Regions from separate parts of the Leuconostoc sp. LN180020 genome, predicted to be linked through region 2. Evidence: predicted binding sites of a transcription regulator. Region 2 holds the regulator's gene; the other holds the start of a gene.
The links. The regulator Rex, encoded in region 2, represses fermentation and respiration genes when NADH is low (regulators of the CRP and FNR family bind a similar motif). The targets are predictions, from matches to a motif close to TTGTGAANTANTTCACAA.

Region 1 (7,839 bases), 340 kb from region 2:
CAGATAATGCAATACCAATCATACGTGTTGATGCCATAGCAATTGCATTCGCATTAACCACACCACGTGCCGATTCAATTGCGGCCATGAGTTGTGTTGAACCTATCTCTCGTCCAAACTGTTTCTCTGCTTCAATAACCAACTTTTCAAGCGTTTGAATCATTTCAACTGATTCCACTTTGGGCAAGCGAATCACATCAATCCCAGCCTTGACCATAGCTTTAATATCATTTTGATAAAAAGGTGTATCTAAGCCATTAATACGTACTACCAGCTCAGCATCCCCATAGTCCACTGTTTTTAGTGCTTGATAAACAAGATAACGTGCCGCATCTTTTTCATCCAATGAAACCGCATCTTCTAGATCAAACATAATTGAATCTGCCCCAAAAATACCAGCATCTTTAACCATCGCCGGATTGTTTCCTGGCACAAACATCATGGTGCGGCGTAATCTTTCTTCCGTAGCCATTACATTACCTCCCAATTTGGTTCATCTGCTAGGTCTAATGCCCGTTGCACAGCTGTCATAGCGCGTGCTTTGATCACCATATCCAAGGCACCCTTATCAACAACTTTTACCTCAGCATTGTCGACACCATACAGTGCTAAAACTGCCGTAATTGTTGCTTTGATTGCATCATCAAATTGTTTTGCAACATCTGAGACTAAATCGAAAGTAATCCCATCGCGCCCTTGACTCAACATAATTTGTACATCAGAAGATTCTAACGTTCCTGCCATCGCAGTTTTTTTAATTTCCATCAATTTTTTGTCCCTTTCTAATGCGCGTTTGTAGCGCGGTAATATTTTCTGATATAAACAGCGCGGTCGTTTCTGGTACCATCTCCGTCCAAACTTGGCGGTTATCAGTTGCAATAGCTTCTCGTACGGCACGCGCTGAGACAACCTGTCGCTGACTATTTAATCGTGGTACGATTGTTAGTTCGATACTGTCATCGAACTCTCGTGCCAATGTTTGATTGTAATGTGCCGTTGTTTCAGATAGGGGTTCACTACCAACATAACGTCGGGTAATATGTCGCGCCGGTGCGATAATATTTTTGAAAAGACGTGCGTCCAAAGTTGTCTGATAATCAATAACAGTCGTTTCATCATGAATAAAGTAAGAAGGAAAGGTGAGATAGCTAACCATGTAGTCACCCCCACTGACGACCACCACATTCTTCAAATCTGCTACACCTTTTGAAACAAGCATTTGGCGTTCAGCCGTTGTGAAAAGAGAAACATCCTGCGCAACCACAAAAACATAAACAAAATCATTTTCTGTGGCCGCTTTTTCAATGAGATAACGATGTCCCCTGGTAAAAGGATTAGCGTTAACGACAACAGCAGCTATTCTTGAGGTCTGATTTCCCATTTGTGGCAACTGCCGTATAAAGCTATGGACATCAGGCAACCCTTTTTCTAAAATCGCCCCCAGACTAGACTCAGCCAATACACCAAATCCAATGTGTTTAAAACTAGCGATATATCGCGGCTTTGTAAACACAAAATGATGAAAACGACCAAGTGTTGCCATATAGTTTTCCAAAGTTGTCATGACCTGATTAAATCGTGCCCCTTTAGAGGTTGCCCCACGGTCGCAAACGGCGATATATTTCAATACTTTACCTGCGATAGCGCCAGTCCCCACTAGGCGCTCACCGTCAAATAGACCAACTATTTTTTCAATCCCTATTAATTCTTTTTCATTAAAATTATCAATATCTAGTTCAGATAAAAATGTTTGCCAATATTGCCGCTGCGTTGGGTTATTTAGATTAATATCCCGTATGATATCAACCATCAGCTACCCTCTTTGTGTTGTTTAGCGTAGGTCAAAACTGCTGCCTCTACTTGAGAAACAACACCTTTGCCAAATACACCTGGCACAATATGTGTTTCGTCTGGATCTGTCATCATGTTTGCTAAAGCTTTTGCAATTTGTACCTGTAATGCCATATCAACATGCTTTAAGCCACTGGCCAATAATCCTTTGAATAAGCCAGGAAATACCAGCACATTGTTAACTTGGTTTGGCCATTGTGATGAACCTGTTGCAACAACTTTAGCCCCAGCAGCAAGCGCTTCTTCGGGTAAAATTTCTGGAACGGGATTAGCTAGTGCAAAAATGATTGGCCGTACGCCCATTTTTGCAACCTGCTCCCCCGATAAAACGTGCGCATCTGATAAGCCAATAAACACGTCTTGTCCAGTGATGACGTCGTCCAATGTTTCGCCAGCTGCTTGAGAAACCTTTCGTGCTAATTCACGTTGATAACTGTTATATCTATCGTCATTTTGTGAAACAACACCATGGACATCAATCAAGGTTATCTTAGTCATACCCGCCGCTATTAAAATCTTTGCGGTAGCCACGCCAGCAGCACCAACGCCATTAATAATTACTTTGAGTTCTGATAATTTTTTATGAACAACCTTGGCGGCATTAATCAATCCTGCCAGTACAACAATTGCTGTTCCTGTTTGATCATCGTGATATACCGGTATGTTAAGTTCTTCACTCAATCGGCGTTCAATTTCAAATACTCGTGGTGCTGCAATGTCTTCTAAATGTATCCCAGCAAATGACGGGGCCATTGCTTTAACCGAATTAACAAATTCATCCACACTCACTTGATTTAAAGCCATTGGGATGGCATTAACATCCGCAAAGTTTTTATAAATTAAAGCCTTTCCTTCAACAATAGGTAATCCTGCTGCGGGACCAATATTACCAAGCCCTAAAACGGCTGACCCATCAGTAATCACAGGAATTAGTTTTCCGCTCATTGTATAAGCTTTCTTCTGTGACTCATCGGCAGCAATGAGTTTTGCTAGTCCAGCTACCCCTGGTGTGTACGCTTCACTCAACTCAGACGGTGTCGTAATATCAAACTTAGATTCAATATCCAATACACCTGTGTGTGCTTCATGAATCGATAAAACTTCTGCCATATTTACCATAGCTACGCCTCTTTTCTTTTTGTAGCATGTGTTTTGTACATGTACATTAATTAACAACCCCTATTCTAGTAAGAGGCTATGGTACTGTCAACGATTTTTATTGATATTTTTTAAATATTTTTTTATAAATAGACGATTTTTTAAATATTTAAAACGAATGAATATTTTTGAATTTAATTTTTTAAAATGAATCGTATTTTTTAAACAGTTTGTTTCAATATTAAAAATTTAGTACAATAGCAGCAGAGGACCAAAATATGAGTTCACATGAATTACTATCTCAAATTGCTGAAGACTATTATTTGAACAAACGACCCTTTGGCGACATCTCAAAAAAATATCATATTAGTCGTTACTTAGTAAATAAATATCTTAACGAAGCTGTAAAAGAAGGCATTGTAAAAATTGAAATAACCGCTAATTCTCATCGTAATGCACAACTTGAGCACATTTTACAAGACAAGTATGCTGATATTAGCTTCTATGTTGTGCAAGACGATATCAATAACATTACGACGTCAGAACATTTATCAAATTATGCGGCGAACTTAGTTGACAAATTACTCAAAGATAATAATAAAGTGATTGGCCTAACTTGGGGTGAAACGATATATAGTATGATTGATAGCCTCAAAAGTACGCCTTTAGAACGGGTTAAATTCACACAATTTTTAGGTGAAAATATGAAATATAACTCAACTGCAGGCTCAATACGTATGGTTGAACGTGCGGCTAAAAAAGTTTCGGGTGAATTTTTGACTTTACCAGCACCACTATATATTTTGAATGACATCGTTAGACAGGGACTATATTCTGAACCTTCCCTGCAAAATACACTGGCTGTAGCAAATAATATGGATGCGTTAATTACCGGCTTGGGTACGTTGCGCTCACTGGAATCTATTCCAATTTGGTGCAACAATCTAAATGGCATTTTCCCAACTATCAATTTCCGTGATATTGCTGGGATGATTTACGGTCGCCCATACGATATTCATGGCCATTTTTTGAATCAAGATGATGATAAAATTGTTGGCCTACCCGTTAATCAAATTATGAAAGTGCCAAGACGTATCTGTTTGGTGCGTGGTAAATCAAAATCTCGACCCGTTGTCGGAGCACTTCGCGGCAAACTTATAACAGATATGATTCTCACTGAAGCTATGGCTTATCGTATTCTCAACGAAGAAAGTTTGTAATGACAATAAAAAAGCAGTTAAATGATCAATGTCATTTAACTGCTTTTTTATTCAAGTTATTTAATTATTAATGAAATACCATACCACCATCAACGATAATCGTTTGACCAGTGATATAGTTTGAATCATCCCCTGCTAGGAAACTAACAACATTAGCCACATCTTTGGCTTCACTCAGACGGCCCAATGCGATACCATTAGAGAATTGCGCCATGCCCCATTCATCATCTTTACCCGCATTTTGCCCAACTTCATGAGCAATATCCCACATCATAGGCGTCTTGACAATACCCGGTGCAAAAGCATTAACGGTAATACCAAACTCTGCTAGTTCTTTAGCTGTTGTTTGCGTAATGCCACGAATAGCAAATTTAGTTGAACCATAAACCGTTAGATTAGGATTGCCTTCAACACCTGCTTGTGATGTGGCATTAATAATTTTACCGCCATGTCCTAATGCTTTAAAGGCCTCGGTAGCAGCTTGTGTGCCCCAAACGACACCGTTGACGTTAATTCCCCATGTCCAGTTCATATCGTCCTCCGTAACCGCCATGATAGGGGTTGTTGGTGCTACACCAGCATTGTTGATGATAACGGAGAAATCACCAAACTTTGCTTTTGTTGCCTTAACAGCTGCAAAAACCTCATCACGCTTTGCGACATCAGCTTTAATCGCAATAGCTTCGCCACCTTGTTGATTAATCTCGCTTGCTACCTTTTGCACTTTATCTAAATGACGACCAACAAGTGCCAACTTAAAACCATCATTTGCCAATCGTTCTGCAATTGCTTGTCCTATGCCTTGTCCAGCGCCTGTTACTAATGCTACTTTTGTCATAATCACATATCTTCCTTATTTTTTTATATCTACACTTAACAATATACGCCGTTTTGTGAAAAAGTAAACATAAATCGTTAAACAATTTTACCCTTGCTAACTGCCATTGGTATAAAATAAAACTATTAGTATTTACGGGAGACATATATGTATTACATTGATGGTCAATTTTATCAACTGGGATTAAAACAAAAAATCAGTTTTTTTATTGTGTCCCTCGTCATTAATTCCTTCGGTAATGGTTTAAGTGTTGCATCCGATATGGGATCTGCCCCTTGGACTGCTGGTGCTGCTAACTTAGCAAATCTAACTGGCTGGCAAATCGGAATTTTTCTAGCTCTTTTTGCCATAGCAGTTGCTTTTCTCAATATGTTTCTAGCCATGAATTTCAATTGGCCTAGACTACTGGGAAATGTGGCTTTTGGCCTATCATTTAGTTTTTTGGTTGGCTTGTTTTCTTCACTATTTATTAATTTAGGGATACATACCTTGCCATGGTGGTTACGTTTGCCGATTGATTTCTTTGCTATTTGGAATATAGGTGTTGCCATCTCAATTTATCAACGTGTGAACTGGGTTTTGCATCCCCTTGACGATTTGACAAACATTCTACGTTTTGATTACTTTCACGGCAATGCTTCAAAAGCACAGATGAGCAATTTCATAGTAGCTATTGCTATTTCCTTAATCACATTTTTATTTACACACCAGTTTGTTGCCCTTGGTATTGGCACAATTGTCTCGTTTCTTTTCCAAGGTCGTAATATTGCCTGGGCTGATAAATATATTTTTAAACACCTGGTTCATGGCGATGTTCGAGGCAATTAAAAAAGTGCTTGGGTATAAAACCAAGCACTTTTTTAAATATATGGGCTATTAAATTTTGTTTTAGCAAAGGTGAGCCATAACGAAAAAATAATACTGACACTTACAGGAATCCACCTGATTAAATTATAACTCGAACTCGCCTTATCAACATGAAAGATAATAACTAAGGCAGCGAAAGCAACATAGCATCCCATTGGTATCAGCTGCCACCAACCAGAAAACCCAGCATCATGCAGACGACGTGTGTATAACGCTATATTGGGTATGAAGACAATCACTGCAATGATTGCGGAGACAACAATTAAAAATGACACCGTACCCATTAACGGTGAGCTCTCGGTTGCCACATTACCCCGCTTGCCAAAGAAAGTACCTAATCCTGCAACCATAACAACAACACACATTAAGCATAAATAGATTACACCCCAAAACCATGTCACCCAATTAAAAGCACGCTGTGAACTGGTCCCCCGAAATGTGGCGTATCTTTTAAAAAAATCGACTAATGCTGCCCAAGCTGTCATATTAATCCCCCATAAAACTCAATTCGTTTTGTCCATTCTACCATTGGTTTATTTTGATAACAATAAAAAAACGGCGACAGCCGTTTCCAATATTATGACATAAATATCTTTTTTGTTGCTTGTTTTACAGCCCCATTATTAAGAACAGCGTAAGTAATCAAAACCTGAATTGGGAAAACAATGACGGATTTGACAAACCTTGGCCCTAACAGAGTCATAAAAGTAGTCATATTATGCACATGGGAATACATGATAAACAGCCACACTGTATTTAAAAAGATGTTAACAACAAGGGTTATTACCCCGACAACTAGGATAATACGCAGCCAACCAACATAATCTTGTTGATAATAACCTAATGCATAAACTAACGCACTAAAGACGGCTGATACCGTAAATCCGATAAAAAAGACACCCGTGGGGTTAACAATTGTAATATTAACGACATCTAATACCAACGCAATCAACATCGTCCACAAAGGCCCATACCATTTGGCGATAAGGGATATGGCAATAAACACAACGCCCACTTTAATAACATTCGTACCAATCGTCAGCTTACCCAAGACTAAATCTAATCCCATCAGTAATGCTAAGACGACTAGTTGACGACTATCTAACTTCGGCAGGACCCACTTATTGGTAATCCCTGATACTTTTTGAACAAACATTGTTCTGAACCTCCTATTGGAGTGTTCACCGCAAATATATTTTGGTGAATGTGACAGTTGCATCGCACGTTTTCAATATCGAAAACATTTCGTTGAAGGCCCACATTCCGTTTCCTTCACACTTAACGCACAACTATCTACCCCGTTTTATTTGTCTCTTGGACTCGTTTATTGTAGCACTTTTTAATCCGAACAATAGAAATAATTAGTTTCCATTTCACGCAAACCAACTATTTGCAACACACAAAATGTTAAAATATTGAGATAAGCTACACTACCAAAAGTTACATATCAAAGGCGGTAACCATGACAAACAATGCTATAGAAAAACCACGTATTACAATTACCAATGTCATTTGGTGTTATGATGCTGTCAACCAAGCCGTTAAGCTATTGCTCATCAAACGTGCAGATACGCCGTTCCAAAATTTTTGGGCTCTGCCAGAAACCTGGCTGCGCGTAGATGAGAGCGCTCATGAGGCCACATTACGCTTAGTTAGAGAAAAGCTAGGGCTGGATTTACCCAATATTCACGCTGAGCAACTCGCAACATTCACTGAGCCAGACCGATCACCTGGTGAACGTGCGCTATCGTTAAGTTATATGACTTTTCTACCAGTCGAGCCTCTGCTAACACCTGGCCCAGGAGCAACAGACGCCCAATGGTTCACATTAAAAAAACACAAATCTGGTTTATTTCAGTTTAAGTATCGCGAGCTGTTATTTCGTACGCTGTTAGCTGATGACTATATCACACACAACGACCCGCAACACCGACTCGCGTTCGATCATAACTGGATACTCACTGT
Region 2 (7,839 bases):
TCTTCTCAATTGGCACAAACGATTTGATTGGCTACACAATGGCTGCAGATCGTGGTAATGATAAGGTTGCTTATTTGTACCAACCCTACAACCCTTCAATTTTACGCCTAATCAATAACGTGATTGAGGCAGCTCATAAAGAAGGCAAGTTCGTCGCTATGTGTGGCGAAATGGCTGGTGATCCAGTTGCCGTCCCAGTTTTGATGGGCATGGGCTTGGATGAATTCTCAATGAGTGCCCCTTCTGTTTTGCAGACACGTTCATTAATGAAAAAGTTAAATACAGCTGACATGAAATTATTGGCTGAAAAGGCTTTGGATGCTGAAACAAATGATGAAGTAATTGCATTAGTTGAAGCAGCAACAAAATAAATAGTTAAATTTTTTTAAAATGCAAGTATGACTCATATTGAGAAGTACTTGTTTTTTTGTGTAACCATTTTGTTTTTGATTCGTTATATCTATAGAAAGGCGGGGGAGATGAAAATAGATTACTATGAACAGGTTTTACTTGACATAGCACATGAGCTCACCGGTTTTTTGATTAATCATCGGATTCAAAAACAAGATGCAGAAGACATTATACAAGATGTCTTTGTCAGACTGATTCAAGCCGACATCATGTTACCGCCTGAGAAATTAAGACCGTGGCTATATCGTGTTGCTTTATCACGTTTTTACGATTTATATCGTCGGCAAAAAAAGTATCGCGATATTTTACTAGCACAGTATGCACAATATTCTGAAATTGCGCCAAGCATGACTAAAAATGAGCTTTTGCAACAGGCACTAGACAAGTTAGATGACTATCAAAAATCGTTGATATTACTTTATTATGACAGTCGCCACAGTATTCGTGATATTGCCACAATATATAATGCGAGTGATTCAAAAATAAAAGTTGATTTATATCGCACAAGACAGCAACTGAGGCAGACAATAGAAAGGGCACAAAATGAACGATAACCAAAATTTTGAGCGAATAATCAAAAAAGAAAAGCGTAAAAAACTACTCATAACAGCAGTTATTTCAAGCATCGTTACAGTAACTATTGGTTTTGTTGCGGTTATGGCAACAACCATTATTTTAGGAAAACAGATGGACGTTCAAGCTGAAAAGCAGATTAATCAATTTAATATTGCTGATCTTATTTATTCACCAAATATTAGGTCAACATCGCAACGTTATAGGCTTACGGCAATGACGCGTGCAACATTATCTAGTGATCGTCAAAAGAATATTGATGGTTATCGCGTTGCTTATCCTGAAAAAAAAGTGATACTCAATCTGAGTGGACCAGAGAGTAGCAGTGAAACATCCTCTAATATCTATAAGAACGATACCATTAAAAACATTAACATTATGGCAGCAAACCCTAAAACAGGGCAAAAAGAACCGATATTTTTCAATCGGGCCTACCCAAATTGGTATAGTAGCCAAAAGAACAAAGACAAGTTGATGTCACCGATTACACCGACACATGAAGCGAAAACCCTACAAGCATTACCCAACACACTAGGCGAAGTGGCTATCACGTTTGATAAGCGATACAGATACGAAGATATTTTAAAGATGATGCCACACAATATTATGATCAACTATTATTGGCTTGGTTTCCATTCTGCTGCACTTGATACGTCAAGTCATGTTGGTTGTTATGTTGGTTTGAATGCAAAAGATGACGGCAGCGGGAAATTGAACGATCAATTTGCTGGGCTACCTGATAAAACGAAATATAATGATTATCAAGGTCTGAAGAAGGCTTTAAAAAGTCAAATTAACAGAAAAGATGTTGATCATATTGATATTGCTAAAGATGCGGAAAAGCAACTTGTACCATCGCTTAAAACGGCTGAGTTTGCTGGGGTTATCGTCACTGGACGTACAGAAAATCTTGCGAAGTTAGACCAATTACCTTATACTTATGCAAGTAATGTCGGTATAACCACACCTATCATGCCATACCAGTCGCCAATTAAATAAATGGTGATTGTATTTGTTTGAAATCAGTATAACAGTTCAAGACCGTCGTTTGGCGGTTTTTTTGTGGTAGAATATAGATTATGAAGATTTTAGCATTTGATACAAGTAACCAACCACTAACCGTGAGTTTGGCGCAAGATAATCAGGTTATTCGTGTTTTTTCAACCAACGAAGCACGTAACCATTCTATTCAGCTACTACCAGCGATTCAGCAAACAATTGCAGAACAGGGTTGGACATTATCGACAATTGATCGAATCATTGTTGCACAAGGGCCTGGTTCTTTTACAGGATTACGTATTGGCGTTACTGTAGCTAAAGTATTAGCCGATACAATTAAGTGTGAGTTAATTGGGGTATCTAGCTTAGCTATTTTGGCTGAACAACAAACATTTGATGGGCTAACCATCCCATTATTCAACGCACGTAATGACAACGTGTTTACTGGGGTGTACGCGATGGGAAATAATGTATTGCCGGATGCGCACCGGCCAGTAAAAAGTTTATTTGATTGGTTGGCGTCTCGACCAGAACCATTGCTTTTTATTGGTGATACTGATGTGTTTGGCACAGCAATTGTTGAACACTTTGCTTCTCGAGCGCAAATTTTGTCACCTACTGAGAGTTTGCCAGATGGGCAGGGTATTGTGTCGCTTGGAAACAGGACATTACCAGCTAAGAGGGTAGCGGATTTTAATCCAAATTATTTGCGTCGCACGCAAGCAGAATTAAATTGGTTAGCTGCCCACCCAAATGAGGATAAGCCTGAAAATTATGTTTTTGAAGTTTAATCGTCAAGGTAAATTACCTTTAACAATCCCACAATATCAAAAGCGTGCTATTGACAGTCAGGGTTATAGTTTTTTGATACGGCGTGCAACTGTTGAAGATATTGATACGCTGGTGAACATTGAGGAAGCTGTTTATGCTGGTCAGGCGCCTTGGTTATTGAGAGATTTTTTAAGTGAACTATCACGACCACATATCCGACTGTATTTAGTTATTGAGCGTCATAACCAGGTCATCGGTTTTGCTGGTGCGGCTTATCAGCGTGAAATATATGACATGCATATTACAAATATTGCCGTCGTACCGGTCTGGCAAGGCAATGGGTTAGGACGCTTGCTGATTGAAGATATCGCTAACTTCTCTAAAAATATTGGTATACACACAGTATCCTTGGAGGCTAGATCATCAAATGTTAGAGCAATAGCCCTATATCAACGACTAGGATTTAAAAATGTTGGGATTAAAAAAGGCTACTATTTAGGTGATCATGAAGATGCGATTTCGATGGTAAGAGAGATTGATAATAAGACAAGCCAAAACTGAAGATGCACGGTTGATTTTTAATATTGCCGAAGCAGCATTTGTGCCGTCGCCTTGGCCGATGGCTGTTTTTGAGCATGAATTATCTAGCCCGCGAAGCAGGTATTTTATTGCAAATGCTGGATTTATTGGTGTGACGCAGATAATTGATGAAATCGAAATTGGCAGTTTGGCCGTTCATCCTGATTATCAACGGCGAGGTATAGCACAGCAGTTGTTAAATCAAGTCCTTAAGCAGCCAAAGGTCAAACGATTTCTATTAGAAGTTGATGAAACCAATATTTCAGCCATTCAATTATACGAAAAAAATGGTTTTCAGGCTTATTTTCGCCGTGAAAAATATTATAAAAACGGCCATGCAGCAATCATGATGGAAAGGAACATCTAACCGTGACAAAAATTATAGCTTTTGAATCAAGTGCCGACGAAACTAGTGTAGCGATTGTTGAAGATGGTCATATTGTACTTAGTAATGCGGTAGCTACACAAATTAATTCCCATCAACGCTTCGGTGGGATTGTGCCAGAAGTTGCTAGTCGCCATCATATTGAATGGATTACGCGTGTCTTAGATGATGCACTAGATGCAGCACAAGTTAGGCCTGAAGATTTAGATGGTGTAGCTGTGACTTATGGCCCAGGATTGGTTGGCTCGTTACTAGTTGGGCTGATGGGAGCCAAAACTTTCGCTCTGGCACATGATTTGCCAATCATACCGGTTAATCACTTGGCGGGTCATATTGCCGCTGCTAATTTCAATGTCCCAATTATTTATCCAGCGTTAGCATTGATGGTTTCCGGTGGCCATACTGAGCTAGTATTAATGACATCAGAAAATAATTTCGCTGTCTTAGGTGAGACTCGTGATGATGCGGCAGGTGAAAGTTTTGATAAAGTTGGTCGATTACTCAAACTCCCTTATCCAGCAGGTAAAACAATTGACGAAATGGCGCATAGGGGACAAGCAACCATTAAATTTCCAACTGCTATGGCACATGAAGATAACTATGATTTTAGTTTTTCTGGCTTAAAAAGTGCAGTTATTAACTATGTTCATCATGCTGAACAAAAGGGTGAAACAATCGATCATAACAATTTGGCGACAAGTTTTCAAAATGCTGTCGTTGATGCATTGATTGGTCGTACCAGAAAAGCCTTGAAGGATTATGACGTTAAAAGTTTTGTTTTGGCCGGTGGTGTAGCGGCCAATGGGCAGCTACGTGATGAGTTAGACGTATTATTATCACAATTCCCCAAGACGACCTTTATTCCAGTGCCACGAGAATACACAGGCGATAATGCGGCGATGATAGGTGCTGCTGGTTATTGGAACTTTAAACAACATATTTTTGCTGGATTAGATCTTAATACTAACCCTGGCTTAGATTTTGAATTATTAAATAAATAGTCACTTTGTGAATGAATCACTATCTTTTTTTGAAAAGCCTATTTATGTGATATAATAGTTATGCAAAAGTTCACAAGGTGAACATAGAGTGTGCTTTAATATTAAATAGAAAGTGACCACGTTCAGATGGTGACTTAAATGAATTGGAGAAATTATGACTCAACAACCAAAAATTCCACGTGCTACGGCAAAAAGATTGCCGATATACTTCCGTTACTTAACATTTTTACACGATGCGGGGACTGATCGCATTTCATCAGCAGAACTTAGTGATGCTATTAAATTTGATGCGGCAACAATACGTCGTGATTTTTCTTATTTTGGTGCACTTGGTAAGCGTGGTTATGGTTATGATGTGAAAGCACTATTAGATTTTTTTGCTAATGTTTTAGATCAAGACAGCTTAATTAATGTTGCTTTGATTGGCGCTGGTAATCTTGGACAAGCGCTCCTAAACTTTAACTTCCATCAATCTTCAAATATGCGTATTTCCGCTGCCTTTGACGTTGATGAAACTCGAGCTGGAACGATTATGGCTGGTGTGCCTATCTATGCCATGAGTGAGTTGACAGAACAGATTACAGCACAGCGCATTAATATTGCTATTTTAACTGTTCCACAAGGTGTCGCACAAGAGATTACTGATAAGCTTGTTGAAGCAGGGATTAAAGGTATTTTGAACTTTACACCACTGCGTGTGACTGTACCAAATAATGTGCGTGTGCAGAACGTTGATTTAACAAATGAATTGCAAACATTGGTTTATTTTATTGATAACTATGGTTCAATTACGACAGGGTTATAATTCAGATGGCTATTTTAGATTTAAATGATGCAGAGAAAGTTACCGCCTACCAAGAATTTGTTCGTCGTGATCCAAGAGGGCAGGTAACACAGGATCCGCTTTGGGGTGAATTAAAATCTAATTGGGGTCATGTCTACGTTTACCATGAGACTAATGGCCGTATTGATGCAGTTTTGTCAGTCTTAACGGTTGAAGCTGTTACTGGCAAGTTACTAGGCTATGCTGGTCGCGGGCCGATTGCGGACATCGACGATATTGATTTGATAAAGTCTATGATTGAAGAAGCTTTGACAGCTTTACCAGATAATGTATTTTTAATTCGGATGGACCCTGAAGTGCCTTACACACCAGCACGTAATACAGCTTATCAAAACGCAGGTTTTGTCACTCGTAATCGCGATATTACGCACATGCATGGCAATATACAACCACGAAAGAACGTTGTCTTATATTACGATGGTCGTGGTGAAGGCGCTAAACCAATTACCAATGAAGATGACTTGATGTTGCATTTTAAGCGTGATTATCGTAATCAAATTAGACGTGCAGCCAAGGATGGTGTGACAGTAACTTCTGGTGATAGCGAAGCCGATGTCCGGGCATTCTTTGAGACCTATGTGATGATGGCTACAGCTCAAAGTATTACACATCGTCCAATTGATTATTTCTTGCGTATGCAAAAACTATGGCAAGGGACAGGACTATTTAAGGTATTCTTAGCTCACTTTGAGGGCCATGTTGTTGCTAGTGGCATTGGCTTTAGTTATGGGGACGAAATTTGGTATATGTATGCTGGATCTGATCGTCGTTATGCCAAGCATTATGGGCCTTATGCAGTGCAGTGGCATATGTTACAATGGGGCTTGGCCCTGGGTAAAGTAGCCTACGATTTTGGTGGTGTGGGGGACTTTGTGCCAACAGATGGGCTATATAAATTTAAACATGGCTTTGCCTATCATGATCCGCATGCTGAATATATTGGTGAGCTTGATTGGGTTCTTGATGATAGTGCATATCAGATGTATCTTGAGCAATTTAGTTAAAAACCGCCAAAAGGCGGTTTTTAAAATTAATATGTTATAATTAATGAGTTATCTATGTTAAATTGAACAATACTGTATCACTACTTTCTGATACAATTTTGTTTGGCTTCGCATAGATTTTTATTCATTAACAAGTTTAATATGGCGTAATAGATTACGCATTAACATTTTTTAAAAGGTGGGAGACCAGTGAACATTAGGATGATTGCCTCTGATATGGATGGCACGTTTTTAACAGCTAATGACGAATATAGCCAAGGTCGTTTTGAGCGTATTTTGGATAATATGAAAGCGCGCGACATGCGTTTTGTCGCGGCTTCTGGGCGACAAGTTAAAAACTTACAAGAACTATTTGAACCAACAATTGGTAAAGGTTACGAAATTGACTTTGTTGGTTCAAATGGGGCTATGGTCGCGACGAGTCAAGAACAGCTATACGCTGTGCATTTATCACCAGCACAGCTATCAAAAGTGATTGCTTGGAATGCTAAAAACCCAGAATCAGCGGAAAATATTATTATTATGACTGGTGATCGGGCAACATATGTTTCTAATCATGCTACGGGGCCAGTAGCTGAGATGGTATTTCAATTTTATCCTAATGTTAAACAAGTTGAAAAGCTTATGGAGGTTGATGACCATATTTTAGAAATTACGTTTGTTTGGCCGAATGATGAAGTGCAACAACATGTTGCTGAATTACGAGAAATATTTGGTAGTGAACTTCATGCAACCGGTTCGGGATTTGGTTCGGTGGATGTGTTGGGTAAAGGTGTAGATAAGGCTGCCGGTTTGCAGGTGTTGCAGGATTATTATGATGTGTTAGACAGTGAAGTAATGACTTTTGGTGATAATGGGAACGATCTAGAGATGCTTCAAAAGTATCCTAATAGTTTTGTCATGCCAAATGCCAATTCATTCATGCTAACCGCAGTTCAAAACAAGGCTTTAAATACCAATGTCAATGATGGCGTATTGGAAACAATAGAACATTTTCTAGGTATATAATTAGTCAAAAAAAGTTAATGGTTAGCAAAAAAAATAAGGCGTCAAGCCTTATTTTTTTGGATCGGGGGACGCAAATCGATTAACAGCAATGGCTACAAAGACACCAATAAATGTATCAGCAATACGATCAATGACATAAAGCACAGTTGCCCCACTTGGAATGTTTAGTGAAATCATTAATAGTGCCGCTAGTGCACCAATGACACCGCTATTATAGTTAAAACCGTCTAAGAAAACAATGGCTACAACAACTAAAAAAGGTAA

Region 1: FAZ25_RS02595 ((S)-acetoin forming diacetyl reductase) is a predicted target of Rex. The motif match lies at 5,061-5,078, and genes of this name have one in related genera.

What each region holds. Positions count from the first base shown of each region.
Region 1 is NZ_CP039736.1:503,164-511,002, forward strand. It holds gene citE (citrate (pro-3S)-lyase subunit beta) at 1-472, opposite strand, end outside; gene citD (citrate lyase acyl carrier protein) at 472-765, opposite strand; gene citC ([citrate (pro-3S)-lyase] ligase) at 755-1,810, opposite strand; gene FAZ25_RS02585 (NADP-dependent malic enzyme) at 1,810-2,970, opposite strand; gene FAZ25_RS02590 (sugar-binding transcriptional regulator) at 3,228-4,169, shown strand; gene FAZ25_RS02595 ((S)-acetoin forming diacetyl reductase) at 4,237-5,007, opposite strand; gene FAZ25_RS02600 (hypothetical protein) at 5,155-5,835, shown strand; gene FAZ25_RS02605 (DUF805 domain-containing protein) at 5,868-6,359, opposite strand; gene FAZ25_RS02610 (folate family ECF transporter S component) at 6,452-7,030, opposite strand; THF riboswitch at 7,071-7,177, opposite strand; gene FAZ25_RS02615 (NUDIX domain-containing protein) at 7,337-7,839, shown strand, end outside.
Region 2 is NZ_CP039736.1:847,438-855,276, forward strand. It holds gene ptsP (phosphoenolpyruvate--protein phosphotransferase) at 1-371, shown strand, start outside; gene FAZ25_RS04505 (RNA polymerase sigma factor) at 480-965, shown strand; gene FAZ25_RS04510 (anti sigma factor C-terminal domain-containing protein) at 955-1,983, shown strand; gene tsaB (tRNA (adenosine(37)-N6)-threonylcarbamoyltransferase complex dimerization subunit type 1 TsaB) at 2,064-2,774, shown strand; gene rimI (ribosomal protein S18-alanine N-acetyltransferase) at 2,758-3,315, shown strand; gene rimI (ribosomal protein S18-alanine N-acetyltransferase) at 3,290-3,700, shown strand; gene tsaD (tRNA (adenosine(37)-N6)-threonylcarbamoyltransferase complex transferase subunit TsaD) at 3,703-4,719, shown strand; gene FAZ25_RS04535 (redox-sensing transcriptional repressor Rex) at 4,874-5,524, shown strand; gene FAZ25_RS04540 (peptidoglycan bridge formation glycyltransferase FemA/FemB family protein) at 5,530-6,567, shown strand; gene FAZ25_RS04545 (HAD-IIB family hydrolase) at 6,757-7,575, shown strand; gene FAZ25_RS04550 (aromatic acid exporter family protein) at 7,624-7,839, opposite strand, start outside.